Regions from separate parts of the Pseudomonas cannabina genome, predicted to be linked through region 2. Evidence: predicted binding sites of a transcription regulator. Region 2 holds the regulator's gene; the other holds the start of a gene.
The links. The regulator sigma-54, encoded in region 2, starts transcription at its own class of promoters, with help from an activator protein. The targets are predictions, from matches to a motif close to ANTGGCATNNANNTTGCTNT.

Region 1 (15,023 bases), 1.2 Mb from region 2:
CGAATGGCCGAGGTGTGCTCGCGGGTTTCTTGCAGGCCAAGCGCGGTGGCTTCCTCGGCAAGCAGACCTTCAAGGCCTTTGGGGCAAGTGAGGAAAAGTTCGTAGCGATCCGACATGTGTATTCCAGGGCCTGAGCCGTCAGCGGCGGGCAACGCATTGCCCTGCCAGATTTGAACAGGCGTCTTTCGTGGAGAACGCCTGCGTGGCACGTGAGTGCCGGTCCACCGCATGATCCTGTCATGGCATATCAATGCGGCAGTGAAGGTGCACATTAAACCAGATATCGAGGTCCGCAATGGCGGCAATAAAGGCACCGCTAAAAAGCCCGCCTCGGAAAGTCACATTTTACAGAGCGATTGATGACCCTTCGTCGCTTATGCAGGTAAGGCAAACAGCCACTACCTGAGGTTGATAAGCGATCTCAATTCGCCCGCAAAACCGCGTTTCAACAGGGCTGAGTAAAAAATCACCTTTGAGACACCCCGCTGCTTATTGCTCGACAGATCATAATGTGACGCGCTTATGACAAAACGATCATTCCCAGCGACCTGCGGTTTGGTTAGAAATCAACTCAGGCCATCACTGCAACGGTGACGGCATCAAGGCCCGCCACGCCGGCAGCGGGCACCAACGGCAGAAGATTCTGCCCGACCTCATCACGGGGTCTCAGGGATATTACAGTCAACAGTCGAGGGCATTACCCTATGAGAAGACTTAAGCGTGATCCGTTGGAAAGAGCATTTTTACGCGGATATCAATACGGCGTTCATGGTAAATCCCGTGAGCTTTGCCCTTTTACTCTACCGTCAGTACGCCAGGCATGGATCAATGGCTGGCGCGAAGGACGCGGCGACAACTGGGACGGTATGACCGGCACTGCGGGCATCCACAGACTCAACGAACTTCACGCGGTCGGATGAGGCGATTCACATCAAAGACTGTCAGGCCCTTGTCGGGGCCATCAACATGATTGACTGATTCACACCTGCACCATGCACGCCCGACCCGGGCGGCGGGCTAACGCCCAGGGGCTCTTTCGCAGAGCCCCTTTTTTTGCCCTGGATTCAGCCCGCTGTGCGCGGCATGGCCGCAATGGCGTCGACCGACTGGCGAATCAGCGCCGGGCCCTTGTAGATGAAGCCCGAATAAATCTGCACCAGACTGGCACCGGCAGCGATTTTCTCGGCCGCATGCCGGCCTTCGGTGATGCCGCCTGCGGCGATGATCGGCATGCGACCGGCCAGTTCGCCGGCCAGCACCTTGACGATATGCGTGCTTTTTTCCCGAACCGGCGCGCCTGACAAACCACCGGCCTGATCGGCATGCGGCAGGCCATCGACGCCCTGACGGCTGAGCGTGGTGTTGGTGGCAATCACCGCGTCCATTCCCGACTCGATCAGCGCAGCCGCGACCAGCACGGTTTCTTCATCGGTCATGTCCGGAGCGATCTTGATCGCGAGCGGCACACGCTTGCCGTGCACTTGCGTGAGTTCCTGCTGGCGCAGGCTCAGGGCTTCGAGCAACTGTTTGAGCGAATCGCCAAACTGCAAACTGCGCAAACCCGCTGTGTTGGGTGAGCTGATGTTGATGGTGACGTAGCTGGCGTGCGCGTAAACCTTGTCCAGGCAGATCAGGTAATCATCCACCGCGCGCTCGACCGGCGTGTCGAAGTTCTTGCCGATATTGATGCCCAGAATGCCACGGTACCTGGCCGCCTGAACCCTCGACACCAGATTGTCGACACCCAGGTTGTTGAAACCCATGCGGTTGATGATCGCCTCGGCATGCGGCAGGCGAAAGATTCGCGGCTTGGGATTGCCCGGCTGCGGACGCGGCGTCACAGTGCCGATCTCGACGAAGCCGAAACCCAGCTGCGCAAAACCGTCGATGGCTGCGCCGTTCTTGTCCAGACCGGCCGCCAGGCCCACCGGGTTCGGAAACTCCAGGCCCATGACGCTGACCGGCAGGTTCGCCGGTGACTTGCTCAGCAGGCCGTTGAGCCCCAGCCGCCCGCCTGCGCCGATCAGGTCCAGCGACAGGTCGTGCGAGGTTTCCGGGGATAGTTTGAACAGTAACTGGCGGGCCAGGTTATACATGGCGGAATGGGCTCGTGAGCAGCTGAATTCAGGGTGGCGATTATAGACGTGTGCGGGCGGCGCAGGCGAGGTGCGCGATAAACTTCTTGTCATGTGACGCTGGCATATGCCTTGCTTGAATCAGCGGCAGGCACTCGCTGCGACGAAGGAGCAGTGCATCGACAATGGCGTCGCTTCAGCCCCTTGCATTGGCATCGGGTCGGGCGACGCCTTTTTTTTGGATGGGCCTTTTATGAAGTGCGCGGTATGACTGAAAGAACCAGCAATGCTCTGGACTGGGTAACCGGCAGCGACGCGCCGGAAATGAACAGCCTCGACATCGGCTTCATGGCGTTGACCGACTGCGCCCCGCTGGTCGTCGCCGCGACACAAGGTTTTGCCCAGCCTTACGGGCTGAGCCTCAACCTCAAGCGCCAGACCTCATGGGCCGGGCTGCGCGACAGGCTGGTCAGCGGGCAGTTACACGCGGCACACAGCCTGTACGGCCTGATCTACGCCGTAGAACTGGGGATCGGCGGCGGCCCGGCGACTGATATGGCGATCCTGATGGGCCTCAATCAGAACGGACAGTGCATCAATCTGTCCCGCGAATTGCAGCAAGCGGGGGTGATCACTCCTGAGGCGCTCGACCACCGCGCGCACCAAAACGGCACAAGGCTGACCTTCGCGCAGACATTTCCGACTGGCAACCACGCCATGTGGCTGTATTACTGGCTCGCTAGCCAGGGTATCCACCCGCTCGACGACGTGAACAGTGTCGTGGTGCCGCCCACGCAAATGGCGCAACACCTGCGGGCCGGGCGCATCGACGGTTTTTGTGTCGGTGAGCCATGGGGCGCCAGCGCAGTGCAGCAACAACTGGGGTTCACGATGGCCACTAGTCAGGCGATCTGGCCGGACCATCCGGGCAAGGTGCTCGGCTGCACGCGCGAATTCGTCGAGCGCAATCCCAATACGGCAAGGGCGCTGATCATGGCAGTGCTGGAAGCCAGCCGCTTCATCGAGCAGAACCCGCACAATCTTTACAGCACGGCGCAATTGCTCAGCAGCGCAGATTATCTGGACACTTCGCTGGACTGCATCGAGCCGCGCCTGCTTGGCCATTACAGTGACGGCCTGGGCAATCATTGGCAGGACCCGCACCCCGTCAGGTTCCACAATCAAGGCCAGGTCAATTACCCATGGCTGTCCGATGGCATGTGGTTCATGACCCAGTTCCGCCGTTGGGGCCTGTTGCGCGAAGACCCGGACTACCTGACCGTCGCCAGCCGCGTCCAGCAACTGGCACTGTACCGTCAGGCGGCCACTGCGCTGGGCATCGACGTGCCGGCTGGCAACCTGCGCAGCAGTCAGTTGATCGACGGCAAAGTGTGGGATGGCAGCGATCCGGCCGGTTATGCACGCAGCTTCAAACTTCACTCGCTGGCCGATTCCGCGCCAGCGGTTGCCAGTCGTTGACGGAGAACGTGAGCATGCTGCGTATTCTGCTGATCAACGACACAGCCCGAAAAGTCGGCCGTCTCAAATCTGCACTGACTGAAGCCGGGTTCGATGTGATCGATGAGTCAGGGCTGACCATCGACCTGCCCGCCCGCGTCGAAGCGGTGCGCCCGGACGTGATCCTCATCGACACCGAATCGCCCGGTCGCGACGTGTTGGAACAGGTGGTGCTGGTCAGTCGCGACCAGCCTCGCCCGATCGTGATGTTTACTGACGAGCATGATCCGGGCGTGATGCGTCAGGCAATCAAATCCGGCGTCAGTGCTTATATCGTCGAGGGTATTCAGGCGCAACGGCTGCAACCGATTCTGGACGTGGCGATGGCCCGTTTCGAGAGTGATCAGGCGCTGCGTGCCCAGTTGCATGCCCGCGATCAGCAACTGGCCGAGCGCAAGCGCATCGAACTGGCCAAGGGGCTGCTGATGAAGATGAAGGATTGCAACGAGGAAGAGGCCTACACCCTGATGCGGCGTCAGGCGATGAGTCGTCAGCAAAAGCTGATTCAGGTGGCTGAGCAGATCATCGCGATGAGTGAGCTACTGGGTTGATTCAACGAAGAACGCCTGCACAGGCAGGCGTTCTTGATGCCGAAGCGACGGGTGATCGGTCAGCTCAGCGTGACGTCCTTCATGGCAGGGATGTAACCGTAGTCGTATTCCTCCTGCACGAACGAGCGGTCTCCTTTCAGCAGGATTCTCACTGTCGGCGCTTCGGTTCCGCCAATACGGTAATCCTCGCCTTCGGTCGGCACGCTGTCGATGAACGAGGTCACCAGACCATTCGGCATGACACAGTGCGAGTACGTCTGGAAGGGCTGCTCGGGCGGATTGCCCAGCACCAGACCGGAGGCATTCATTGGCCGGTACGGACCGAACAGGTGCTCGCCGACAAAACCATAGACCCCATCCGGCCCGGTCACGCCATCCGCGTAGGTAAACTTGTGGCTGATGGTGAACAGGTAATATTTACCGTCCTGAAAAACATAATGGGGCCGTTCGGTCTGATCATTGACGCCCACCGCAGTGACCAGCGGCGGAAGTATTTCCCATTCTTCACCGCTAAGGTCTTTTGCAACGGCCAGGCCGATGCAGCCTACTTGAAATCTGGCACCGCCCACGTCTTCATGCCCCGGCGGTACAGGGCCAAGTTCGGTGACACCCACAGTATGCGAACCGCGCTCGCCCGCCACATTACCCTCGAAGACCATGTACAACTTGCCATCATTGGGATCAATGAATGGACTCGGGTCACGAAAGTTCCAGGTCGAGTTTTGTGCTTCGGTTTGATAGTACGTACCGTCAGCGTCAAACAGAATCTTGACGTCGGTAAAGTCTTTCAATTCCACGCCCTTGTCGGACGTCACGATACGACCCCGAACTTTGGCAATTGATGCACCTGGCGTCACGCACGTGTAATAAAGATCGATATCGCCCTGGTCATTCAGAAGTATCGGTGTGCCTGCCCACTCTCGCGTGGTTGGCGATACGCCTTCGGCCATCACCCGGCCACCGAAAATCCAGTCCTTGCCGGTACGTGAATACCAGTAGCACATGCGCGCCCGGCCATGCCGGTCTTCCCAGTCGCGTTTGATGTCATAGCGACCGTTGGCGCCGAGGTACTGAGGATCATCGGGATGACGGTCGGCGGTCAGGGTCAGGATCACCGACCAGCCGTTGACCGAGACGACAGTGCCGTCCAGCTCGCGCAGCGGCATGGTGTCCCAGATGAATACGGTATCGCTCATGACCGGAAAGTCCGGACTGACCAGCGGCTGCGTGGTGGTCGGGTCGTTTTCGTTGACCTTCAGCGCATCGGCGCGGGACCAGACAGTCGGTGCGTAATTGATATTACTCATGATGATGTATCCTTTATTGGCGCCCTTCGGAGCAGCGCGGAGAGGAAGACAACACGGCCTGTACATTTGCATTGCCGAGTTGTATCTGAATGCAGGCTTCGCATTAGTGCCCGCACAGTGCAGGCATCAGGAAGCCGAGAAAAGAGCGAGTAACCGATTACTTTTTGCAAAGTAAGCATTTATCGAAATTGACAGACGACCTTGAACTTCAGGCACGCTGATGAAGTAGTGCATCACCTTCTAATTGACGGATCGTGTCATTGACGGCAGAACGGATGCTGTCAGAGTTGCGACACAAAGTAAATTAAATATTCACCGCGCCGTCGTACGACAATATACGTAATACGCGAATTAATAAATATTCATACTTGTTGTATTATCGATATTAAGACCCACCTCGAACAACATCGAAACAGCATCATAGTGACAGCAATTAATACCACCAATGGTGGCACATGAAATAATAACCCCCGCATTGAACTTTAATAACATCTCAATAAAGCGACGCCGTATCGGCTCATTACCAACTCGGTGGAGGTGCTGAAGGGGGCAAAACTCTGGCTTGCCAGCACGCCCTTTTTTGCAGCGCCTTGACAGACCACCGCTCGATCCAGGGTCATGGTTCAGCACGCTTCCGCTGCCTGGAAATCACTCAAAGCCGCTTGCAGCGTGCGGCTAACCCGCGTGCAGCTGGCTTGGCCCGTCTATTGCTAGGGCAATGGCACCGGTAGCCAACGGCGGCTACCACCGATTACGACAAAGACGTCGCTCATCTCTTTTCGCCTCAGCGGACAGAGAGGCGGCGTTTTTTGCGTTTGGCCCCGGCGATGGGGCCGGTGGAGTCGCCCGACACACTCCACCACAACGTCTGGAATAACCGTGTCGCGGCCATGGCCCGACTGACCCCTAGCAGATGATGAGGTGTGCCAATGGATACAAGCTTCTGGAAGGCCGGCCATAAACCGACCCTGTTCGCAGCCTTTCTGTACTTCGACCTGAGCTTCATGGTCTGGTACCTGCTTGGCCCGATGGCGGTACAGATCGCCACCGACCTGCAACTGACCACCCAACAGCGCGGCCTGATGGTGGCCACGCCGATTCTGGCGGGTGCCGTGTTGCGCTTCTTCATGGGGCTGTTGGCCGACCAGCTGTCGCCCAAGACCGCGGGTATCATCGGCCAGGTGATCGTCATCGGTGCGCTGTTCGCGGCTTGGCAACTGGGTATTCACACCTACGGCCAGGTTCTGCTGCTGGGCCTGTTTCTCGGTATGGCCGGTGCGTCGTTTGCCGTGGCGTTGCCGCTGGCATCGCAATGGTATCCGCCCCAGCACCAGGGTAAAGCGATGGGCATCGCCGGTGCAGGTAATTCGGGCACCGTGCTGGCCGCGTTGATCGCGCCTGTGCTGGCCGCCAGTTTCGGTTGGGGCAACGTGTTCGGCCTGGCATTGATCCCGCTGGTGCTGACCCTGATTGCTTTCAGTCTGATGGCCCGCAACGCTCCGGAGCGCAGCAAGCCCAAGTCGGTGGCGGACTACCTCAAGGCACTGGGTGACAAGGACAGCTGGTGGTTCATGTTTTTCTACAGTGTGACGTTCGGCGGTTTTATCGGCCTGGCCAGCGCCCTGCCCGGCTATTTCAACGACCAGTATGGCCTGAGCCCGATCACTGCCGGTTACTACACCGCAGCCTGCGTGTTCGGCGGCAGCCTGATGCGCCCGCTGGGCGGCGCGCTGGCCGACCGTTTCGGCGGGATTCGCACACTGACCGTGATGTACGCGGTGGCGGCGATCGGCATCGCTGCGGTGGGTTTCAATCTGCCCAGTTCGTGGGCCGCATTGGCGCTGTTCGTCGCAGCTATGCTTGGCCTGGGTGCCGGCAACGGTGCCGTCTTCCAGTTGGTGCCGCAACGCTTTCGCAAGGAAATTGGCGTCATGACCGGGCTAATCGGCATGGCCGGTGGCATCGGCGGCTTTTTGCTGGCAGCCGGGCTGGGCACCATCAAGCAGAACACCGGCGATTACCAGTTGGGCCTCTGGCTGTTCGCGGGGCTGGCCGTGCTGGCCTGGTTCGGCCTGCTGAACGTCAAGCGTCGCTGGAGAACCACCTGGGGTTCGGCAGCGGTGACGGCGGCGCGGGTCTGAGGCACCGATGACGCTGCAACTGCGTTTTGCCGAGTTCAGTGCCAGCGGGCCGCGCGCGGAGAATCAGGACGCGCTGCGGCTGGTCACACCGGTGGCGGCGCTAGCGGCCAGCAAGGGCTATCTGTTCGCCCTTGCCGACGGCGTCAGCCAGTGTGCCGACGGTGCACTGGCGGCCCAATCCACGCTGCAAGCGCTGGCGCTGGATTACTACGCCACACCGGAAACCTGGGGCGTGGCTCAGTCGCTTGACCGGCTGCTGCTGGCGCAGAATCGCTGGTTGCTGGCCAACGGCCTGATGACCACTCTCAGCGCCCTGGTGCTGCGCGGTCGACGCTTCACCCTCGCGCATGTCGGTGACTGTCGGGTTTATCGCTGGACTGCCGGAACGCTCACGCGCATCAGCGAAGATCACGTCTGGGAACAGGCCGACATGCAGCACGTGCTCAAGCGCGCGCTGGGCCTCGATCAATACGTGGTCATGGATTACCTGAACGGCGAACTGTGCGCGGGCGAGCGGCTGTTACTGGTCAGCGACGGTGTCTGGGCAACGCTGGGCGATGCCAGCATTCGCTCGATTCTTGGCGAGCACGACGACCTCGATGCGGCGGTGAAAACCCTGGTCAGCGCGGCCCATCTGGCGGGCAGTCAGGACAACGCCAGCGCGCTGCTGATCCAGGTCGACAGCCTCGGCGAAGATGACTTGGGCGATGCGTTGTTACAGTTGCAACAGTGGCCGCTGCCGCCTGCGCTCAAGCACGGCCAGATGTTTGAAGGCTGGAGCGTCGGCAGCGTCGTGGCGCAATCCCGGCAGTCGATGCTTTATCGGGTCAACGACGCACATGGCCAGCCCTGGCTACTGAAAACCCTGCCTGCCAGTCGCCATGACGAAGCCGGGGCTGGCCAGGGGCTGCTGCTCGAAGAGTGGTTTTTGCGCCGGGTTGCCGGGCGCTTCTTCCCCGAGCTGCACCCGCTCGCAGAGCGCCAGCACCTGTATTACGTGATGCGCGAACATTCCGGGCGCACCCTGGCCGAGCTGTTCGTCGCCGCTGGCCCTTTGCCGCTCGCGCAATGGCAGGACCTCTCGACGCGGCTGTTGCGCGCCAGCGGTCTGCTGCATCGACGCAATATCATTCATCGCGACATAAAACCGGACAACCTGCTGCTGGGTGACGATGGCGAACTGCGTCTGCTGGATTTCGGTCTGGCATTTTGCCCCGGCCTGTCAGCCGTCAATCCCGACGACTTGCCCGGCACACCGAGCTACATCGCGCCGGAAGCCTTCAACGGTGCCGAGCCTGCCCCGCAACAAGACCTTTACGCCGTCGGTGTCACGCTGTATTACCTGCTGACCGGCCATTACCCCTACGGCGAAATTGAGGCGTTTCAACATCGTCGCTTCGCTACGCCGATCCCCGCCAGCCGCTACCGCCCCGATCTGCCGCAATGGCTGAGCCAAAACCTCGACAAGGCACTGCAAGCCGATCCGCAACATCGCTATGAAACCGCCGAGCAATGGCTGCTGGAACTGGAACAGGCCGAACTGCGCCCGGTCGCTGCACGGCCCCGGCCGCTGCTGGAACGCGAACCGCTGAAAGTCTGGCGCAGCGTGGCACTGGTTTCGCTGCTGCTCAATCTGCTCGTGGTGATCTGGCTCATGGGCCGTCATTGATTCACGACTTGCCAACCGGCAACCGCCCCGCTTCTGTGCGACCCGCCTCAACCCGGTGCAGAAACACACCTGACCGGCCATGTGATCCCCCGTCACACGGCCGATTGCGAGTTGGCACAAGCGCTGCATGACCTGTTTCAGATCATTCATAACGCGCAGCCCTCAACGATGAAGGCTGCGCCTCCCGAGATAACGGGACCGGACAAAGGCGTCCCTATCAGGCAACTGACGGGACGCCTTTTTTTGTTTGCACGTACTGTGTCGAGCCCGCTATCTGGCGACTCGGAGGCAAGATGAAAAAACTCAAACTGGTGATGATTGGCAACGGCATGGCCGGCGTGCGCACACTCGAAGAGTTGCTGAAACTAAGCGAAGACCTGTACGACATCACGGTCTTCGGTGCCGAGCCGCACCCCAACTACAACCGTATTCTGCTGTCCCCGGTGCTGGCAGGCGAGCAGGACTTCGCGGACATCGTGCTCAACGATCTGGCCTGGTACGACACCCACAGTATTCAGTTGTTGCTCAACCGTCGGGTGGTGAAAATCGATCGGATCAAACGCCTGGTCATTGCCGATGACGGCACCGAGGCGCATTACGACCGCTTGCTGATCGCCACCGGCTCGCGCCCGTTCATATTGCCGATCCCCGGCAACACACTGGAAGGCGTGATCGGCTACCGCGACATAAGCCACACCCGGCAGATGATCGATACCGCCACCACGCACAAGCGTGCGGTGGTCATCGGCGGCGGCCTGCTTGGGCTGGAAGCGGCCAATGGCCTGAGCTTGCGTGGCATGCAGGTCACGGTGGTGCATAACGGTCAGACGCTGCTGGAACGTCAACTGGACAAGACCAGCGGCCTGATGCTGCAAGCAGCACTGGAACAGCGCGGCCTGAGTTTTCGTCTCAATGAACAGACCGAAGCCTTGCTCGGCGATGACCGCGGGCGCGTGCGAGCGGTGCAATTCAAGAACGGCGACGTCATCGACGCTGATCTGGTGGTCATGGCCGCCGGCATCCGCCCCAACACCGAGCTGGCCGAAGAGGCTGGCCTGCCTTGCAACCGTGGCGTCCTGGTCAACGACACGTTGCAGACCTACGACCCGCGCATCTATGCCATCGGTGAATGCGTCAGTCATCGCGGCATCGCCTATGGCCTGGTCGCACCGCTTTTCGAACAGGCACGGGTCTGCGCCAATCACCTTGCGCAACTGGGTTTTGCCCGTTATCCGGGCTCGATCACCTCGACCAAACTGAAAGTCACCGGCATCGACCTGTTCTCCGCCGGCGACTTTCTCGGCGGCGAAGGCACGGAAAGCATCACCTTTTCCGACCCGTTCAGCGGGGTCTACAAGAAGCTGGTGATCAAGAACGACGTGCTGGTCGGTGTCTGCCTGTACGGCGACACCGCAGACGGCAGCTGGTATTTGCAGCAGATCCGCGACGGTCAGGGCATTGCAGCGATCCGCAACCAGTTGATGTTCGGCGAACCGGCCGCTGACGAGGTCGCCTGCGCATGACCAGCCTGGCCATCAATCCTACACAGGTTACCGCCTCCACCTGCTGTTATTGCGGGGTCGGTTGCGGCGTGCTGATCGAACACGACGGGCAGAACATTCTGGGTGTCAGCGGCGACCCGGCGCACCCGGCCAACTTCGGCAAACTGTGCAGCAAGGGCTCAAGCCTGCACCTGACCGGCGATGTCGACGCGCGTGCGTTGTACCCGGAGCTGCGCCTCAGCAAAGGACTGGCGCGCAGCGTCACCGATTGGGATACCGCGCTAGAGCACGCTGCCAATGTGTTCGCCGACAGCATTCGCGAGCACGGCCCGGACAGCGTGGCGTTCTACATCTCCGGCCAGTTGCTGACCGAGGATTACTACGCGCTCAACAAGCTGGCGCGGGCGCTGGTCGGCACCAACAATATCGACAGCAATTCCCGACTGTGCATGTCGTCGGCCGTAGCCGGTTACAAACGCAGCCTGGGCGCAGACGCACCGCCGTGCAATTATCAGGACATCGAGCTGAGCGACTGCGTGCTGATCGTCGGTAGCAACATGGCTTACGCGCACCCCGTCCTGTTCCGGCGGCTGGAAGAGGCAAAAAGCCACCGCCCGCAGATGAAAATCATCGTCATCGATCCGCGGCGCACCGACACCTGCGAACTGGCAGACCTGCACCTGGCCGTCCAGCCGGGAACCGACGTAGCCCTGTTCCACGGCCTGTTGCATCTGTTGATACGCGACAAGCAAGTCGATCCGGATTTCATCGCCGCCCACACCCAGGGCTATGCAGAACTGAGCGCGCTGGCAGATAACTACCCGCCTGACTACGTGGCGACGCTCTGCGGTATTTCTGCGCAGCAGTTACACACCTGCGCGCGCTGGATCGGTGAGTCACCGAGCGTTCTATCGCTGTGGTGCATGGGCTTGAATCAATCCAGCGCAGGCAGCGCCAAGAACAGCGCGCTGATCAATCTGCACCTTGCCACCGGCCAGATCGGCCGTCCTGGCGCAGGGCCCTTCTCGCTCACGGGTCAGCCGAACGCCATGGGCGGACGCGAAACCGGCAGCCTGTCTAACCTGCTGCCCGGCCATCGCGATGCCGGCAATGCCGAACACCGTGCCCAAGTGGCTGACTATTGGGGCGTCGACAGCTTGCCGGCCAACCCCGGCCTGTCGGCCATAGAACTGTTCGAGCAATTGCAGCGCGGCACGATCAAGGCGCTGTGGATCGCGTGCACCAACCCGGCACAATCACTGCCTGATCAGAACCGCGTCAGACAGGCGCTGGAAAGCTGCCCGTTCGTGGTGCTTCAGGAGGCCTTCAAGACCACCGAAACCGCACGCTTTGCCGATCTGCTGCTGCCTGCCGCCAGCTGGGGCGAGAAGGAAGGAACGGTGACCAACTCGGAGCGACGTATCTCCAATGTGCGCAAAGCCATCGCGCCCCCCGGTGAAGCGCGCGCAGACTGGGCAATCACTGTGGATTTCGCTCAGCGGCTGCAAAAACGCTTGCAGCCAGAAGCGCCTGCGCTGTTCGATTTCCAGACCCCTGACGCCTTGTTCGATGAATTCAAAGGCCTTACCGCCGGACGCGATCTGGACATGTCCGGCATCGACCGCGCGCTCATCGACCGACAAGGCCCACAGCAATGGCCGTTTCCAGCGGGTGCGACAGCAGGCACGCCACGCCTCTACGCGGACGCTGTATTCCCGACGGCTTCCGGGCGGGCGCAGTTCCTGTGCGACGCCTATGTCCCGGCCAGAGAACTGCGGGACACCGAGTACCCGCTCACGCTCAACACTGGACGTTTGCGTGATCAATGGCACGGCATGAGCCGCACCGGTACCGCAGCCCGTCTGTTCGGGCATGTCAGCGAGGCGGTGTTGAGCCTCGATCCGCAGGAAATGCAGCATCACGACCTGCTAAACGGCGATTTGGTGCGCTTGATCAGCCGCCGTGGCGCGCTTGTCGTACCGGTGAGCAGTGACGACAGCGTAGCGCCCGGCCAGGCATTTTTGCCGATGCATTGGGGTGACCGGTTCCTCAAGGGTGGTGTGAACAGCCTGACCCAGGCAGCGTTCGATCCGGTCTCCAAACAACCCGAGCTCAAGCATTCCGGGGTGAGAATCGAAAAAGCTCATTTACCCTGGCAGTTTTTTGCGCTGATCGAAGGCGATGTGCAGCAACGCATTGAAAAACTGCGCCCGCTGTGCGACGCATTCGATTACCTGAGCATGAACCTCAGCGGTCGCGAGCACTCGGCACTGATCATCAACGCCGCCAGTACGCAAGCGCCCGCTCCACAGCTGTTGCGCGACATCGACCGCCTGCTGGGCCTTGATGAAGGGCCGGTGATGGCGTACGACGACCCTGCGCGTTCGATTGGCAAACGGGTGCGCATCGATGAGGGACGCATTACCGCTGTCCGTCTGGCGGGTGAAACCGTCGCCCGGCACTGGCTGCACACGCTGTGGCAGGCAGAGCACTTCGATGCGTCTCTGCGTCGCTGGTTACTGGCGCCGCTAAGCAGCGAGCCGGGCAAAGCCTCGGCGCAGCATCGGGACAAGACGTTGTGCAACTGCATGAACGTCAGCCAACGTGCCGTCATGAGCGGTATCGAACGCGGCCTGGACCTGAATCAACTCAAGACTCAATTAGGCTGCGGGACCCAGTGCGGTTCCTGTGTGCCGGAAATAAAAAGACTGATCAACACCGTGGCGGTCACTGAATGAGGAATACGGCATGAGCGCAAAAGTCTGGCTGGTAGGCGCGGGGCCCGGTGATCCGGAATTGTTGACCCTCAAGGCGGTACGCGCCCTGCGTGAAGCCGACGTGGTATTGATCGACGATCTAGTCAACCCAGCAGTGCTTGAATATTGCCCGGCTGCGCGCGTCATCGCCGTCGGCAAACGCGGAGGTTGCCGCTCGACACCGCAGGCCTTTATCCATCGCCTGATGCTGCGTTATGTCCGTCAGGGCAAATGCGTGGTGCGCCTCAAAGGCGGCGATCCGTGTATTTTCGGACGTGGCGGCGAAGAGGCGCAGTGGTTGCAGGCGCACGGGGTTGCGGTAGAACTGGTCAACGGCATCACGGCGGGTCTGGCCGGCGCGACCCAATGCGGTATTTCGCTGACCCTGCGCGGCGTCAGCCGGGGCGTCACGCTGGTCACTGCGCACACTCAAGACGACAGCAGCCTCAACTGGCAGGCGCTGGCACAAGGCGGCACGACACTGGTGGTGTACATGGGCGTGGCGAAGCTGGCGGAGATTCGCAAGCAGCTGTTGGCGGGAGGAATGAACGGCGAAATGCCGGTGGCGATGATTGAAAATGCCTCGCTGCCTTGGCAACGCGAGTGCTGGAGCAATCTGAACACCATGCAGCAGGATGCGGCTGCGTTCGAGCTGAAAAGCCCTGCCATTCTGGTCATCGGTGCAGTCGCTGCTTTCAGCAACGAGCAGCGTCAGTCACTTGTCGACCAACTGGGGCCGCAGGCGGGCTGAAACCACTTTACGCGGCATGGCTGTTCAAATCGCAGACAAAGAAAAGCCCGGCCTGAGCCGGGCTTTTCAGTACAAGCGGGCTAATTACTTAGCTTGAGCTTCTACTTGTGCTTCTACGCGACGGTTAACTGCGCGGCCAGCTTCAGTTGCGTTGTCAGCAACTGGGCGGGATTCGCCGTAACCAACCGAGTTTACGCGGCCAGCGCCAACACCGTACTGGTTAACCAGAACCTGTTTAACGGCGTTTGCACGACGCTCGGACAGTTTTTGGTTGTAAGCGTCAGGACCGACGGAGTCAGTGTGACCTTCAACAGTGGTGGTGGTGGATGGGTACTGCTGCATGAAGTCAGCAAGGTTCTTGATGTCGCCGTAGCTGTTAGGCTTGACGACCGACTTGTTGAAGTCGAACTTGACGTCCAGCTCAACACGAACCACTTCAGCAACTGCCGGGCAGCCATCAGCGTCAACAGTTACGTTGGCTGGGGTGTCTGGGCACTTGTCGACGTTGTCGCACACGCCGTCGTTATCGCTGTCGGAGCACACTTCAGCTACTGGAGCCGGTGCTGCTTCTACTTTCTTGCTGCCGCCACCGAAGTTTACGCCGATACCGACGCTTGGCGCCCACTCGGTGTCACCTTGGTCGATGTTGTACTGAGCTTCAACGCCTGCACGGGCATAGAAGTTGTCAGTGAAGTACAGCTTGGCGCCGCCGCCGACGTTGGCGAAGGTCGAACCGTTACGACCGCTGCGAGC
Region 2 (15,023 bases):
CGGCATCTACTGCGCCAATCTGGGCGGTGGCCAGGTGGATATCACCAGCGGCAAGTTCGTGTTTTCAACCAGTGAGGCCTATCTGATCGAAGACGGCAAGATCACCGCGCCGGTCAAAGGCGCGACCTTGATCGGTAACGGGCCGGAAGCCATGAGCAGGGTGTCGATGGTGGGTAACGATCTGTCGCTGGACAGCGGCGTCGGTACGTGCGGTAAAGATGGCCAGTCGCTGCCGGTCGGTGTGGGTCAGCCTACGCTGAAAATCGACGCGATCACCGTGGGTGGCACCGGTAGCTGAATGTGAGTCGGGGCCGGCTGCCTCTGCTGCCGGCCCCGAGGGCGAAATCAACGCAGACCGCGTTGAAGTTCGTCCAGCTCACGGATGTATTTGAAGATTTTGCGGCTGGTGGCCGGCGGTTTGTTGCGTGCAACTTCGTGTTGCGCCTGACGGATCAGCGAACGCAGCTGCTGACGGTCGGCATCGGGGTATTCGACCACGAATTTCTCGAGGTCGGCGTCATCGCCCGCAATCAGGCGATCACGCCAGCGCTCCAGATTGTGGAAACGTTCATTGTATTGGCGAGTGGAGGCATCGAGTTGGTCAAGCAACACCAGAATGGCTTCCTGGTCCTGATCGCGCATCAGCTTGCCGATGAACAGAATATGCCGCTTTCGCGCGATGTTCGCCGTGTGCTTGGGCGCTTCGGCCAGGGCCTTGCGCAAAGCGTCGGTCAGCGGCAGCTTGGCCAGCACATCGGCTTTGAGTGTTGTCAGTCGCTCGCCGAGGTCGACCAGAGCATGCAGCTCTCGTTTGACCTGGGTTTTGCTTTTCTCCCCGTCGAGGGAGTCGTCGTAAGAATCAACCATGGGGGCAGTCCGCAAAGAAACGCCGCCATGATAACCAGTCGTGGGCCGCTTGTCCGGCCCGGTCGGTATTCGGCCTGTGCTGAAAGAAGAATTTGATGGAGAAAGTCATGAGTGCAACCCAAAGCGTCGGCCCACAAGCCTTGCCCGAACTGCAGGAACAGGTCGAGCAGATCATCGCCGAAGCCCGGCGTCAGGGTGCCAGCGCCTGCGAAGTCGCGGTGTCGGTGGACCAGGGGCTGTCGACATCGGTCCGTCAGCGTGAAGTCGAAACCGTCGAGTTCAACCGCGATCAGGGTTTCGGCATCACGTTGTACGTCGGTCAGCGCAAAGGCTCGGCCAGTACGTCGGCCACGGGCGCCGATGCCATTCGTGAAACGGTTGCCGCTGCACTGGCGATTGCCGAGCACACGTCCGAGGATGAAAGCTCCGGGCTGGCCGATGCGGCGCTGATGGCTAAAGAGACCATGGATTTCGATCTCTATCATGCCTGGGACATCACGCCCGAGCAGGCCATCGAGAAAGCGTTGATCTGCGAGGCGGCAGCGTTCGCAGCCGACAGCCGGATCAAGAATGCCGATGGCACCACCCTCAATACCCATCAGGGCTGCCGTGTGTACGGCAACAGCAATGGTTTCATCGACGGCTATGCGTCGACCCGGCACAGCCTGAGTTGCGTGATGATCGCCGAAGGCGAAGGCCAGATGCAGCGCGACTACTGGTATGACGTCAACCGTAAGGGCCCGTTGCTGGCCGATGCCGAAAGCATTGGCCGCAAGGCTGCGCAGCGGGCAGCGAGCCGTCTGGGCGCGCGCCCGGTGCCGACCTGCGAAGTGCCGGTGTTGTTTGCCGCTGAACTGGCCGGCGGCTTGTTCGGCAGTTTTCTCGGCGCCATTTCCGGTGGCAACCTGTATCGCAAGTCTTCATTCCTTGAAGGAACGCTCGGCCAGCGGTTGTTCCCCGAGTGGATGACCATCGACGAGCGTCCACACCTGATGCACGCCATGGGCAGCTCCGCGTTCGACAGCGACGGCCTGGCAACTTATGCCAAGCCATTCGTCGATAAAGGCGACCTGGTTTCCTATGTGCTGAGCACCTATTCCGGCCGCAAGCTGGGCATGCCGAGCACCGCCAATGCAGGCGGTGTGCATAACCTGTTCGTCACCCATGGTTCTGAAGATCAGGACGCGCTGATCCGGCGCATGGGCCGGGGCTTGCTGGTCACCGAGCTGATGGGCAGCGGCCTGAACATGGTGACCGGTGATTATTCGCGTGGCGCCGCAGGGTTCTGGGTCGAAAACGGCGAAATTCAGTTTCCGGTTCAGGAAGTCACTATTGCCGGGAACATGCGCGACATGTTCAAACAGATCGTCGCCGTCGGCAGTGATCTCGAGCTGCGCAGCAACATCCGCACAGGTTCGGTGTTGATCGAGCGCATGATGGTGGCTGGGAGCTGATCAGCCTGGATCGTCAGCCCCGCACCTGACTGAACGCGTGCCAGTGCTTCGTTAGCGTTGGCACGCGGTTCTCGACATTTCGTGTCACATATCTACTGCGTTTAGCGCCGTGCTCAAGAGCGATCGCCAGCATTTGCAGCCTTGCATCATCCCTTCCTCAAGAATCAATCTCATCAACGCGCTTGTGTTGAGTCAAAATCTCATTTAATAATGAATATCATTTGAAGGTGTGCTGTTGCCGTCGGCATCAGTTGATCCGGCCAGCCTGCGCCTCTGGAGGTATGTCATGCAGCATTGGAAACGCACCATTGAACAGGCCAATCGCTGTTTCAGTCTCGGTGAGTGGGTCGAAGCCCGTGAGCTGTACCTTCAGGCGCTGGCCTTGGCGCAGGTGCTGTTCGAGCGGTGGCCGGACGTGGACGAAGCCGTCGCGGCGTGTGTGATCTCTCATCACAACCTGGCGGACCTGCACCTCAGCCTTGGGCAGCCGGAGGAAAGCGCCGAGTACCTGTGCGCCATTCATCAACACCTGTTGCAGACCATGCAGAGCCAGCGCCTGCCTCCCGCCCTGCGTGAAGCAGCCTTGCGCCATAGCAGCAAAACCTACGCCGAGCTGTTGAGTTTTATCAGCGAGCATGGCGAGTACCCGCGTACCCATCGATTGCTGAACAGCAGCAGCGAGCACACGCGTGCATCGCTGCAGCGCACTTCAGCGACTCAAACCGGACTTTTCTACGGAGCACATTGAATGTCTCATACCTTGCCAGCACTGCCTTACGCCTACGATGCGCTTGAGCCGCACATCGATGCGCAAACCATGGAAATCCACTACACCAAGCATCACCAGACCTACATCACCAACCTCAACGCAGCGGTCGACGGTACTGAATTCGCCGACTGGTCTGTCGAAAAGCTCGTCGCCAGCGTCAAGCAACTGCCTGAAAATCTGCGGCCGGCGGTGATCAATCAGGGGGGCGGCCACGCCAACCATTCGCTGTTCTGGGAAGTCATGGTGCCAGGCGGTGGCGGTGTGCCTGAAGGCGCGATCGCTGCTGCAATCGACGAGCAACTGGGTGGCTTTGACAGCTTCAAAGAAGCGTTCACCAAAGCTGCGCTGACGCGTTTCGGCAGTGGCTGGGCCTAGCTGAGCGTCACCCCTGACAAAAAACTCGTGGTCGAAAGCAGCGGTAACCAGGACAGCCCGTTGATGAATGGCAACACGCCAATACTGGGTCTGGACGTCTGGGAGCACGCGTACTACCTGCGCTACCAGAACCGCCGCCCCGAGTACATCAATGCGTTTTACAACGTGATCAACTGGCAGGAAGTTTCCCGACGCTATCAGGCCGCTCTGGCCTGATTCCCTCGACAACAACCAAGGGCATCCATGCGTTCAGAAATACTCACGGCCACTGGCGTACGGATGCTCCGCAAGGTTGTAGGAACCGTGCTGCTGTTGGCGGGCATGGCGTTGCTGGCAGAGCGGGGGGTGTGTTGGCTGTCTGTCTGGTGTTGGAAGTGACGCGCGATTGTTCTCGAGTGCTGCGTGCGAGTCGAAGATTCGTTGCAGGCGGAAGTTTGAAGAATTTCTCGCTGTGTAGGAGGTAAAGGAATCAATGACTAAAAATTGTAATTATTTATATATTGCAATTGGTTACGTTGTTTTTGAATTTTAGGGAATGTCTCCGTGTGTGCTCAAATTCATGAATGAGAAGATCTGTTATTCTTCTGGCCGATATTGGGACGGAGCACATAATGGATACGGATTTCGTCCTGGAAATGTTTTCAGGGCTTGATGACCAGTGCTACCCCATCGGAGGCTCTTTTCTGGCTCCGGACGGTAACACCGCAATTCCTTTCCTATGTGAATCTCACCCCTTCATTGCGCTGTATCATCCGATAGTTCTGAACCAGTCTACCTACGCCACGGCCCGCAAAATGGTAATGACCGATGCTGATCGTGAGGTCAGCGAGAATGCTTATCTGATGAAGTTTGCGTCGGCTACGCAATGGTGCAGCGGCAGGGAGTATGCGCCTATTGAGGCGTTGGCTCTGTTCAAGCATGCAATCCGTCATCGCATTCCTCAGCGACTTGCGAAAGTGACACAAGCTTTTATGTCGGAGACTGTTCTGGCAGATGAACTGTATTTTATTCCGGGCGCTGACGATGCTGTCCGCGTGGAGAGGCTGAATTTGTGGTACGGCAGAATTGCTGATAGGATCGTGACAGGTCAGTTAGGCCTGCATGCAATTCACCTTACCTCAGGAGATTATTGGTATGGCTACCGTAAAGCCTGAGCTCAAGGAGCTTCAGCGTCGTAAGGCAGAATCCATCAGTGAAATAATGCATTCCCTTAGTAAGGCTTTCAAAGAAGGCACGCTACGACAGATATCTGAGCCCAAAAGAGTTTGAGACTATAAAAAAACCGCCTGTATCAGGCGGTTTTTTGTTTTCTGACAAGTCAGCCAAATCTACTCGCCCTCATCAAACCTGTTGTTGATCAGCTCGACCAACCCGTCCAGGGCTTCCTGCTCGAATTCACCTTCGGTGTGCAGATGGAGCTCGGTGCCTTTGCCCGCGGCCAGCATCATCACGGCCATGATGCTTTTGCCATCGACCATGCTTTCCGGCGCGCGGCCGACGCGGATCTGGCAGGGAAACTTGCCGGCGACACCGACGAACTTGGCGGCAGCGCGGGCGTGCAGGCCCAGTTTGTTGATGATGGTGATTTGACGAGCGGGCATCGCAGTGTAAATCCTTTCAGCTAAGGTCCCGGTGGCGGACCTGAACGTTCTTGAGTGATTGTTGCAATACCTGACCCAAGCGTTCTGTCAGGTAGACGGAGCGGTGGTGCCCGCCCGTGCAACCGATGGCAATGGTAACGTAAGAACGGTTACTGGCCGCGAATCGTGGCAGCCATTTGTTCAAATACGAGAAAATGTCCTGAAACATCTCTTCAACGTCGGGCTGCACAGACAGGTAATCGATCACTGGCTGCTCAAGACCTGAGTGATCGCGCAGCTCCGGCTTCCAGTAGGGATTGGGCAGGCAGCGCACATCGAATACCAGGTCGGCATCGACCGGCATGCCGCGCTTGAAACCGAACGACTCGAGCAGAAACGCGGTGCCCGGCTCGGGCTTGTTGAGCAGGCGCAATTTCAGTGCGTCGCGCAGCTGGTAGAGATTCAGGTGAGTGGTGTTGATGTTGAGGTCGGCCAGATCGATGATCGGGCCGAGCAGTGTGGTCTCGTCGCGTATGGCCTCGGCCAGCGAACGATCCGACGTGCTCAACGGGTGGCGACGCCGGGTTTCCGAGAAACGCTTGAGCAGCGTTGCTTCGTCTGCATCCAGATAGAGCACATCACACTGAATGTTGCGTGAGCGCACTTCATCCAGCATTTGCGGGAAACGGGTCAGATGGCTTGGCAGATTGCGTGCATCGATCGACACCGCCAGCAGCGGTTCTGCAAGCTCGGTATTGATCAGTGCGCGTTCTGCCAGCTCTGGCAGCAGGCCGGCAGGAAGGTTGTCGACGCAATAGAAACCGCTGTCTTCCAGTACATCCAGTGCTGTGCTTTTACCCGAGCCGGAGCGGCCGCTGACGATGATCATGCGCATGGTCAGTGGCCTTTCTGCACGTCCAGCACCACTTGATAGAGTGCCTCACCGCTTTTGGCGCTGCGCAGGCGCTCACGCACATCGGCGCGATCAAGCATGCTGGCAATCTGGCGAAGCAGTTCCAGGTGAGCATCGGTGGCGGCGTCCGGGACCAGCAATACGAAAAGCAGGTCGACCGGCGCACCGTCGATGGCGTCGAAGTCGATAGGGGTGGCGAGGTGAATGACCGCACTGACGGGTTCGCCGCAGCCTTTGAGGCGACAGTGCGGGATGGCAATCCCGTTGCCGAAGCCAGTCGATCCCAGCTTTTCGCGGGCAACGAGGCTTGCGAAGACAGTGTCCGAATCCATGTTCGGTACTTCATGACCGATCAGGTTGGCGATTGCTTCGAGTACGCTCTTCTTGCTGCGTCCCGGCACGTTCACGAGTGAACGGCCGGGGGTCAGGATATTTTCAAATCGGATCATTTAAATGGCGTTAGCGAGCGGCCGCACCTTTGAGGATGCTTTGCTGCTTTTCCTTATGCTTGAGCAATTGTCGGTCGAGCTTGTCGGTGAGCAGGTCGATTGCAGCATACATGTCATCATGTTCAGCATTGGCAACGACCTCGCCACCGGGTATGTGCAGGGTGGCTTCGATCTTCTGCCTGAGCTTCTCGACCGCCATCGTGACCTGCACGTTCGTAATCTTGTCAAAATGCCCTTCGAGCTTCTTGAGCTTGAGCTCGACATAGTCGCGAAGGGGTTTGGTCACTTCCAGTTGGTGTCCACTGATGTTGACTTGCATACAGCTTTCTCCTTTGCCAATGCATAAAGAGACAGGCATGGCGCCTGCCACTGGAACGCTGTGGCTCGGCCTGCATCACATCAGTCGCTTACGCTCACTGGAAGGCGCTATCCCTAATGATTCGCGGTACTTGGCGACTGTGCGACGGGCTACTTGAATGCCTTGTGCCTCCAGTAAACCAGCGATCTTGCTATCACTCAACGGCTTTTTCTGATTTTCCGCTGCAACCAGTTTTTTGATGATTGCGCGAATGGCCGTGGACGAGCATTCGCCGCCCTCGGAGGTGCTTACGTGGCTTGAAAAGAAGTATTTCAGCTCGTAAATACCCCGTGGGGTGTGCATGAACTTTTGCGTCGTGACGCGCGAGATGGTCGACTCGTGCATGCCCACTGCCTCGGCGATGTCGTGCAGGACGAGTGGCTTCATGGCCTCGTCGCCATACTCGAGAAAACCGCGCTGATGCTCGACGATTTGGGTAGCGACCTTCATCAGAGTTTCGTTGCGACTTTGCAGGCTCTTGATGAACCAGCGGGCTTCCTGCAACTGGTTGCGCATGAAGGTGTTGTCGGCGCTGGTATCGGCGCGACGCACGAATCCAGCGTATTGCGGGTTGACGCGCAGGCGCGGTACCGACTCCTGATTGAGTTCGACCAGCCAGCGTTCGTTGTCCTTGCGCACGATCACGTCAGGAATGACGTATTCGGCTTCTGTGGACTCGATTTGCGAACCAGGACGCGGGTTGAGGCTCTGGACCAGTTCGATGACCTGACGCAGCTCATCTTCCTTGATCTTCATGCGCCGCATCAGTTGGGCGTAATCACGACTGCCCAGCAGGTCGATGTACTCGGTCACCAGGCGTTGTGCTTCTGTCAGCCAGGGTGTTTTCGCGGGCAGCTGGCGCAATTGCAAGAGCAGGCATTCGCTCAGGTTGCGCGCGCCGATGCCGGCAGGTTCGAATTGCTGGATACGGTGCAGTACCGCTTCGATCTCGTCGAGTTCGACGTCCAGTTCCGGGTCGAAGGACTCGAGAATCTCTTCCAGCGTTTCGTCCAGATAGCCCTGATTGTTGATGCAGTCGATCAGTGTCACTGCAACCAGCCGATCCTTGTCGGACATCGGCGCCACGTTCAGTTGCCACAGCAAATGGCTCTGCAGGCTTTCGCCGACGGAAGTGCGGGTGGTGAAGTCCCACTCGTCATCATCGCTGCTGGGCATGCTGCTGGCGCTGGTCTGGTAGACATCTTCCCAGGCGGTGTCGACGGGCAGTTCGTTTGGAATGCGCTCGCCCCATTCGCCGTCTTCCAGGTTGTCCACCGTGGGGGCGGCTTCCTGATAGGTCGGTTCCTGAACGTCGGGGTTGGGCTTTTGTTCGATGTTGTCGGCAAGCGGATCGGAGTTGTCGAAATCGTCGCCTTCTTCCTGCCGTTCGAGCATAGGGTTGGACTCCAGCGCCTCCTGAATCTCCTGCTGGAGGTCCAGAGTGGACAACTGAAGTAAACGGATTGCCTGTTGCAGCTGCGGCGTCATCGTCAGCTGCTGGCCCATTCTCAAGACTAGCGATGGTTTCATGGCAGGGGCTAAACACCTTATTCGCTGACGCACGTGCGCCATCTACTACAGGCGCCGGGGCGCCATCATTAAGCAAATTATATGCCTGAAACCTACGGCTTTGCCTAGAGCGTTATGACAAATAAAATCTTGTCAATACGCTACAGGGGCATCAATTAGCCGGGGCGTGCCAAAAGCGCTTGATCAGAGCCGGAACTCGTGGCCGAGGTACACTTCTTTCACCAGCTGATTGGCCAGAATGGTTTCCGAATCGCCTTCTGCGATCAGCTGTCCATCGTTGACGATGTAAGCGGTTTCACAGATATCGAGGGTTTCACGGACGTTATGATCGGTGATCAGCACGCCGATGCCCTTGGCTTTCAGGTGGTGGATGATCTGCTTGATATCGCCCACCGAGATCGGGTCCACGCCTGCGAACGGTTCGTCCAGCAGGATGAATTTTGGCGAGGTGGCCAGGGCGCGGGCGATTTCCACACGGCGACGTTCGCCACCTGACAGGCTCATGCCCAGGTTGTCGCGAATATGCGTGATGTGGAACTCCTGCAACAAGCTTTCGAGCTCCTTGCGACGGGCTCCGGCATCGAGTTCCTTGCGGGTCTCGAGGATCGCCATGATGTTGTCGGACACTGACAGCTTGCGGAAGATCGAGGCTTCCTGTGGCAGGTAGCCGATACCCGCGCGTGCACGCCCGTGCATGGGCTGGTGGCTGACATCCAGATCGTCAATCAGCACGCGGCCCTGATCTGCCTGGACCAGGCCCACGATCATGTAGAAGCACGTGGTCTTGCCGGCGCCGTTGGGGCCCAGCAAGCCTACGATCTGCCCGCTTTCGATGGAGATACTCACATCGCGCACGACTTGTCGGCTCTTGTAGCTTTTAGCCAGATGCTGGGCTTTGAGCGTTGCCATTTACGGGGCCTTCTGCGGTTGATCGGTTTTCTTCTTCGGCTGGATGACCATGTCGATACGCGGCCGTGGGGTCGTCAGCTTGGTGCCACCGCTGGCCCGGCCGGCCGTGACCACCTGTCTGACGGTGTCGTAGACGATTTTCTCGCCTTCCGACGTGTTGCCGTCGTTAATGACCTTGGCCTTGTCGATCAGAACGATACGGTCCTGCCCGGCGTAATACTGGATCGTGACGGCATAGGCTTGCACGATCGGTTTGTCCGGGGCGGGCTTCTGCTCGTAGTAAGCCAGATTGCCAACGGACGTGAACACATCCACTTCGCCTTGGGCATTACGCGTGATCGTCACGGTGTTGCCGGTGACTTTCATCGAACCTTGCGTGATGACGACATTGCCCCGGTAGGTAGCAACGCCTTTCTTGTCATCGAGCTGAGCGTCGTCAGACTGAATGTGGATCGGCTGATCGCGGTCGGTTGGCAGGGACCAGGCGCTCGCGCTTCCCAGTGCTGCGCCCAAGCCGAGCAATAAAGGAAGAGTTTTAACGAGCCTCATACTGTCCTCTTACGTTGGATAGCAGGTCCATCCTGCTGTCTTTCAAATACGCTTTCATTCCCTTGGCCGTAGTGACACCGCCCGCGCCGTCGATTCTAACGTCTTGGTCGGTCTCCGCATATTCCTTCTGAGGGAATACGGTCATGCGACTGCTGGTGATAATGGTCGTGCGTTGTTTTTCATCGGTGCGTTCGACGCGAACGGAATCCATCAACTCGACCTGATCCCCCGCGGATGAAACTTCGCCCCTTTTACTCTGTACATGCCACGGGAACGCGCCGCCCCGGTACATGTTCAGGTTGGGGGTGGTCAGCAAGCTCACGTCCGTGGCCTTTACGTGCTCGACTTTGTCGGCGGTCATGTCGTATTGAAGCGTGCCGTCCGGCAGGTACTGCACACTGCGCGTATTGATCGCATAGTAGTCGATGGCGGTGTCGTCAACCGTTCCGTCAGGCTGATCCATAAAACTTTCCGGGCTGATATTCCAGTAACCGACGGCTGCCAGCAGCAGTGCCAGTACCCCGAGAAGCAGGAACTTCCGAATTTTTTTAGTGAACATAATGGCTTCTATAAATAGGCGGAGTGAGCCGCTTCAAGGTTGCCTTGCGCACTCAGGATCAGTTCGCAGAATTCGCGCGCCGCGCCTTCGCCGCCTCGCGCCTTGGTTATTCCGTGTGCATGCTCGCGGACAAAGCCTGCCGCATTGGCCACTGCCATGCCCAGGCCGACACGCCGGATGACCGGCAAGTCTGGCAGATCGTCACCCAGATAGGCGACTTGTTCGTAATCAAGTTTCAACTCTGCCAGCAATTGGTCCAGTACGACCAGTTTATCTTCGCGGCCTTGAAAAAGGTGTGCGATGCCCAGGCTCTTTGCCCGGCGCTCGACGATTGCAGTCTTGCGACCGCTGATAATGGCGGTCGTCACGCCGGAAGCTATCAGCATTTTTATGCCTTGCCCGTCCAGCGTGTTGAATGTCTTGATCTCGCTGCCGTCTTCCAGAAAGAACAGGCGGCCGTCAGTCAGGACGCCATCGACATCGAAAACCGCCAGTTTGATGGCCTTGCCGCGTTGCATGAGTTCCGGGTTCATCGTTCTGGTTTCCATTACATGACGCCTGCACGCAGGAGATCCTGCAGATTGAACGCACCCACCGGCCGGTCATCCTGATCCACGACAACCAGCGCGCCTATTTTGTTGTCTTCCATGATTTTCAGCGCTTCGGCCGCGAGCATTTCTGCGTGGGCGGTTTTGCCGTGATGGGTCATGACCTCATCGATGGTGGTCTGGCGGATGTCGAAAGGGCGATCCAGAGTCCGACGCAAGTCGCCGTCGGTGAAGATACCGGCGAGCTTGCCGTCGGCTTCGATAATGGCGGTCATGCCCAGGCCCTTGCGGGTCATTTCCAGCAGTGCGTCGCGCAGCAGGGTGCCGCGCTGTACGCTAGGCAGCGCATCGCCGGAGTGCATGACATTCTCGACTTTCAGCAGCAGGCGTCGGCCCAGCGCCCCGCCCGGATGCGAAAATGCGAAGTCTTCGGCCGTAAAGCCACGCGCTTCGAGCAGCGCCACGGCCAGTGCGTCGCCCATGACCAGGGCGGCTGTCGTCGAAGAAGTCGGCGCCAGATTGAGCGGGCAGGCTTCGTGTGCGACGTGGACGTTGAGGTTGACGTCTGCGGCCTTGGCCAACACCGAGTCCGGGTTGCCGGTCAGGCTGATCATCTTGATGCCAAGACGTTTGATCAGCGGCAGCAGGGTTACGATTTCATTGGTCGTGCCGGAGTTGGACAGGGCGAGAATAATGTCGTCGCGCGTGATCATGCCCATGTCGCCATGGCTGGCTTCGGCCGGATGCACGAAAAACGAGGTGGTCCCGGTGCTTGCCAGTGTGGCGGCAATCTTGTTGCCGACATGCCCGGACTTGCCCATGCCGACCACGACGACCCGGCCCTGGCTGGCCAGAATCATCTCGCAGGCGCGCACAAAATCGCCGTCGAGGCGTTCAAGCAAGCCTTGTATGGCTTCTATCTCAAGACGAATGGTGCGTCGCGCCGCTTGAATCAGGTCACTGGATCGAGTCATGTCTGGGAAGAGTCAGCCGGTTGAAAGGCGGCGATTATAGCGGTAATGAACGATTCCCTCACGTCTGATCGTCATTGTGTGGTTTTTAAACGAATTTCCTACGCGCTTGCGGGTCTGTATCAAGCTTGTAGTCATAACATTGTGGTACAGAATAATTCGGCGGATACCTGAACCGAGCGGTTCTCTTCTTGGGGGCGGGTGACTGCGGTGATATAGTTCGCGGCTGGTTCGGCCCGCCTGCATGGCCTGTCTTGCCTCCAAGAACCGGCGGCTGTGGGCGGAGGCTGTATCGCAAGGAGTTTAGATGAGTTCCGATGACGCCTATGCGGTCGAGTTGAAAGGTGTGTCTTTCAAACGCGGTGCGCGCAGTATTTTCAATAATGTCGATATTCGTATTCCGCGGGGCAAGGTCACCGGAATCATGGGGCCATCGGGCTGTGGCAAGACGACCTTGCTGCGTTTGATGGGCGCCCAGTTGCGTCCGAGCGAAGGCCAGGTGTGGGTCAATGGCCAGAACCTGCCGGAGCTGTCGCGCAGCGATCTGTTTGACGCGCGCAAGCAGATGGGCGTTCTGTTTCAGAGCGGCGCGCTGTTTACCGACCTGGACGTCTTCGAAAACGTCGCCTTTCCGTTGCGCGTGCACACTGAGCTGCCGGAAGAGATGATCCGCGACATCGTTCTGCTCAAGCTCCAGGCCGTCGGCCTGCGTGGTGCGGTCGAACTGATGCCGGATGAACTGTCGGGTGGCATGAAGCGCCGTGTTGCGCTGGCGCGTGCCATTGCGCTCGACCCGCAGATTCTGATGTACGACGAGCCCTTCGTCGGCCAGGATCCGATTGCGATGGGGGTGCTGGTGCGTCTGATCCGGCTGCTCAACGACGCGCTGGGTATCACCAGCATCGTGGTGTCTCACGACCTCAGCGAGACGGCGAGCATTGCCGACTATCTATACGTTGTGGGCGACGGGCAGGTGCTGGGGCAGGGTACGCCTCAGGAGCTGATGTCTTCGGACAATCCACGCATTCGTCAATTCATGACCGGCGAGCCCGACGGCCCTGTGCCGTTTCACTATCCGGCGCCGGATTTTCGCGAAGATCTATTGGGGAAGCGCTGATGCGCAAGAAGTCACTGATGGACCGCGTTGCCCTGCTGGGGCGCTCGGCCATTGATATCGTTGCTGTTCTGGGGCGCTCAGGCCTGTTCTTGGTGCACGCCCTGCTGGGTCGCGGCGGCGCCGGCAGCAGTTTTCAGTTGCTGGTCAAGCAGCTGTATTCCGTTGGCGTCATGTCGCTGGTCATCATCGTGGTGTCGGGCATCTTCATCGGCATGGTGCTGGCCTTGCAGGGTTTCAGCATTTTGGCCAAGTACGGGTCCGAGCAGGCCGTCGGTCAGATGGTGGCGTTGACCCTGCTGCGTGAATTGGGCCCGGTGGTGACTGCCTTGCTGTTCGCCGGGCGCGCAGGTTCTGCGCTGACCGCCGAGATCGGCAATATGAAATCCACCGAGCAGTTGTCGAGCCTCGAGATGATTGGCGTCGATCCGCTCAAATACATCGTTGCGCCGCGTTTGTGGGCGGGCTTTATTTCGCTGCCGATTCTGGCGATGATTTTCAGCGTGGTCGGCATCTGGGGCGCGTCCTGGGTGGCGATCGATTGGCTGGGAGTCTATGACGGCTCTTTCTGGTCGAACATGCAGAACAGCGTTTCTTTCACGAACGATGTGCTCAATGGGGTGATCAAAAGCGTCGTATTTGCTTTCGTTGTGACGTGGATTGCCGTTTTTCAGGGGTATGACTGCGATCCTACTTCCGAGGGGATCAGTCGCGCGACAACCAAGACTGTCGTGTACGCCTCGTTGGCCGTGCTGGGACTGGACTTTATTCTGACCGCCTTGATGTTTGGAGATTTCTGATGCAAAACCGTGCCATCGAAACCGGAGTCGGCTTGTTCCTGCTCGCCGGGATACTGGCTCTGCTCCTGCTGGCCCTGCGAGTCAGTGGTCTGAGCACAAGTGCGAGCACCGACACCTATAAACTTTATGCCTACTTCGACAATCTTGCCGGTTTGACTGTCAGAGCCAAGGTCAGCATGGCGGGCGTGACCATCGGCAAGGTGACCGCGATCGATCTGGATCGCGATACCTTTACAGGTCGTGTCACGCTGGAGATTCAGAAAAAGGTCGACAACCTGCCTTCCGACTCAACGGCGTCGATTCTGACTGCCGGCTTGCTGGGCGAAAAATACATCGGTCTCAGTGTGGGTGGCGATGACAAGATGCTCAAGGATGGCGGCACCATCCATGACACGCAGTCGTCGCTCGTGCTTGAAGACCTGATCGGCAAATTCCTGCTCAATACTGTAAGTAAAGACGCTAAGTGAGGAGCTACAAATGATCTCTATTCTGCGCCGTGGTCTGCTGGTATTGCTGGCCACTCTGCCCATGCTGGCGAATGCCGCGGCGACCCCCTCGGCTCATGATCTGGTGGAACGTACCACCAAGGAATTACTGAGTGATCTGGCGACCAACCGTGAGCAATACAAGTCCAATCCGAGCGCGTTCTACGATGCGCTGAACCGCATTGTCGGTCCGGTTGTGGACGCGGATGGCATTTCCAAAAGCATCATGACCGTCAAGTATTCCCGCAAGGCGACACCTGAGCAGGTCAAGCGTTTCGAAGAAAACTTCAAGCGCAGCCTGATGCAGTTCTACGGCAATGCCTTGCTCGAATTCAACAACCAGGGCATCACCGTGGCACCGGCCAAGGACGAAGGTGACGATCGCACCAGCGTTGATATGCAGGTCAAGGGCACCAATGGCGCTGTTTATCCGGTTTCCTACACGCTGGTAAAGCTGGATGGCGAGTGGAAGGTACGTAACGTTGTCATCAACGGTATCAACATCGGCAAGCTGTTCCGTGATCAATTCGCGGATGCCATGCAGCGCAACGGCAATAACCTGGATACCACGATCAACAACTGGGCTGGCGAGGTCGCGAAGACCAAGTCGACCGTAGACGCTGCGCAGAAGCCCGCGCAATGACCGAGTCTGCCGTCCGTCTCGCCGGGCCCGGTGAGCTCAAACTGATCGGCGTGCTGGATTTTCGCAGCGGGCCGCAACTGCGCAAGCAGGGTGCGGCACTGATTAAGTCCGGTGATCTGACCGAGTTGACGCTGGACTGTTCGGAGGTCG

Region 1: a site for sigma-54 is predicted at 2,195-2,214, ahead of BLT55_RS11180 (CmpA/NrtA family ABC transporter substrate-binding protein). Genes of this name have one in related genera too.

What each region holds. Positions count from the first base shown of each region.
Region 1 covers NZ_FNKU01000001.1:2,361,951-2,376,973, forward strand. Annotated here, with positions in the region: gene rlmKL (bifunctional 23S rRNA (guanine(2069)-N(7))-methyltransferase RlmK/23S rRNA (guanine(2445)-N(2))-methyltransferase RlmL) at 1-116, opposite strand, end outside; gene rmf (ribosome modulation factor) at 705-920, shown strand; gene BLT55_RS11170 (quinone-dependent dihydroorotate dehydrogenase) at 1,065-2,096, opposite strand; gene BLT55_RS11180 (CmpA/NrtA family ABC transporter substrate-binding protein) at 2,343-3,554, shown strand; gene BLT55_RS11185 (ANTAR domain-containing response regulator) at 3,569-4,144, shown strand; gene BLT55_RS11190 (glycoside hydrolase family 68 protein) at 4,204-5,451, opposite strand; gene BLT55_RS11195 (nitrate/nitrite transporter) at 6,381-7,592, shown strand; gene BLT55_RS11200 (bifunctional protein-serine/threonine kinase/phosphatase) at 7,600-9,261, shown strand; partial or broken gene BLT55_RS11205 (NAD(P)/FAD-dependent oxidoreductase) at 9,555-10,772, shown strand; gene BLT55_RS11210 (nitrate reductase) at 10,781-13,501, shown strand; gene cobA (uroporphyrinogen-III C-methyltransferase) at 13,512-14,270, shown strand; gene BLT55_RS11220 (OmpA family protein) at 14,355-15,023, opposite strand, start outside.
Region 2 covers NZ_FNKU01000001.1:3,554,127-3,569,149, reverse strand. Annotated here, with positions in the region: gene tldD (metalloprotease TldD) at 1-298, shown strand, start outside; gene yjgA (ribosome biogenesis factor YjgA) at 346-867, opposite strand; gene pmbA (metalloprotease PmbA) at 975-2,321, shown strand; gene BLT55_RS16805 (tetratricopeptide repeat protein) at 2,608-3,069, shown strand; partial or broken gene BLT55_RS16800 (superoxide dismutase) at 3,070-3,681, shown strand; gene BLT55_RS16795 (hypothetical protein) at 4,077-4,619, shown strand; gene BLT55_RS16790 (HPr family phosphocarrier protein) at 4,794-5,066, opposite strand; gene rapZ (RNase adapter RapZ) at 5,083-5,940, opposite strand; gene ptsN (PTS IIA-like nitrogen regulatory protein PtsN) at 5,943-6,407, opposite strand; gene hpf (ribosome hibernation-promoting factor, HPF/YfiA family) at 6,418-6,726, opposite strand; gene BLT55_RS16770 (RNA polymerase factor sigma-54) at 6,802-8,295, opposite strand; gene lptB (LPS export ABC transporter ATP-binding protein) at 8,479-9,204, opposite strand; gene lptA (lipopolysaccharide transport periplasmic protein LptA) at 9,205-9,753, opposite strand; gene lptC (LPS export ABC transporter periplasmic protein LptC) at 9,740-10,312, opposite strand; gene BLT55_RS16750 (KdsC family phosphatase) at 10,321-10,845, opposite strand; gene BLT55_RS16745 (KpsF/GutQ family sugar-phosphate isomerase) at 10,860-11,834, opposite strand; gene BLT55_RS16740 (ATP-binding cassette domain-containing protein) at 12,139-12,948, shown strand; gene mlaE (lipid asymmetry maintenance ABC transporter permease subunit MlaE) at 12,948-13,745, shown strand; gene mlaD (outer membrane lipid asymmetry maintenance protein MlaD) at 13,745-14,212, shown strand; gene BLT55_RS16725 (MlaC/ttg2D family ABC transporter substrate-binding protein) at 14,223-14,873, shown strand; gene BLT55_RS16720 (STAS domain-containing protein) at 14,870-15,023, shown strand, end outside.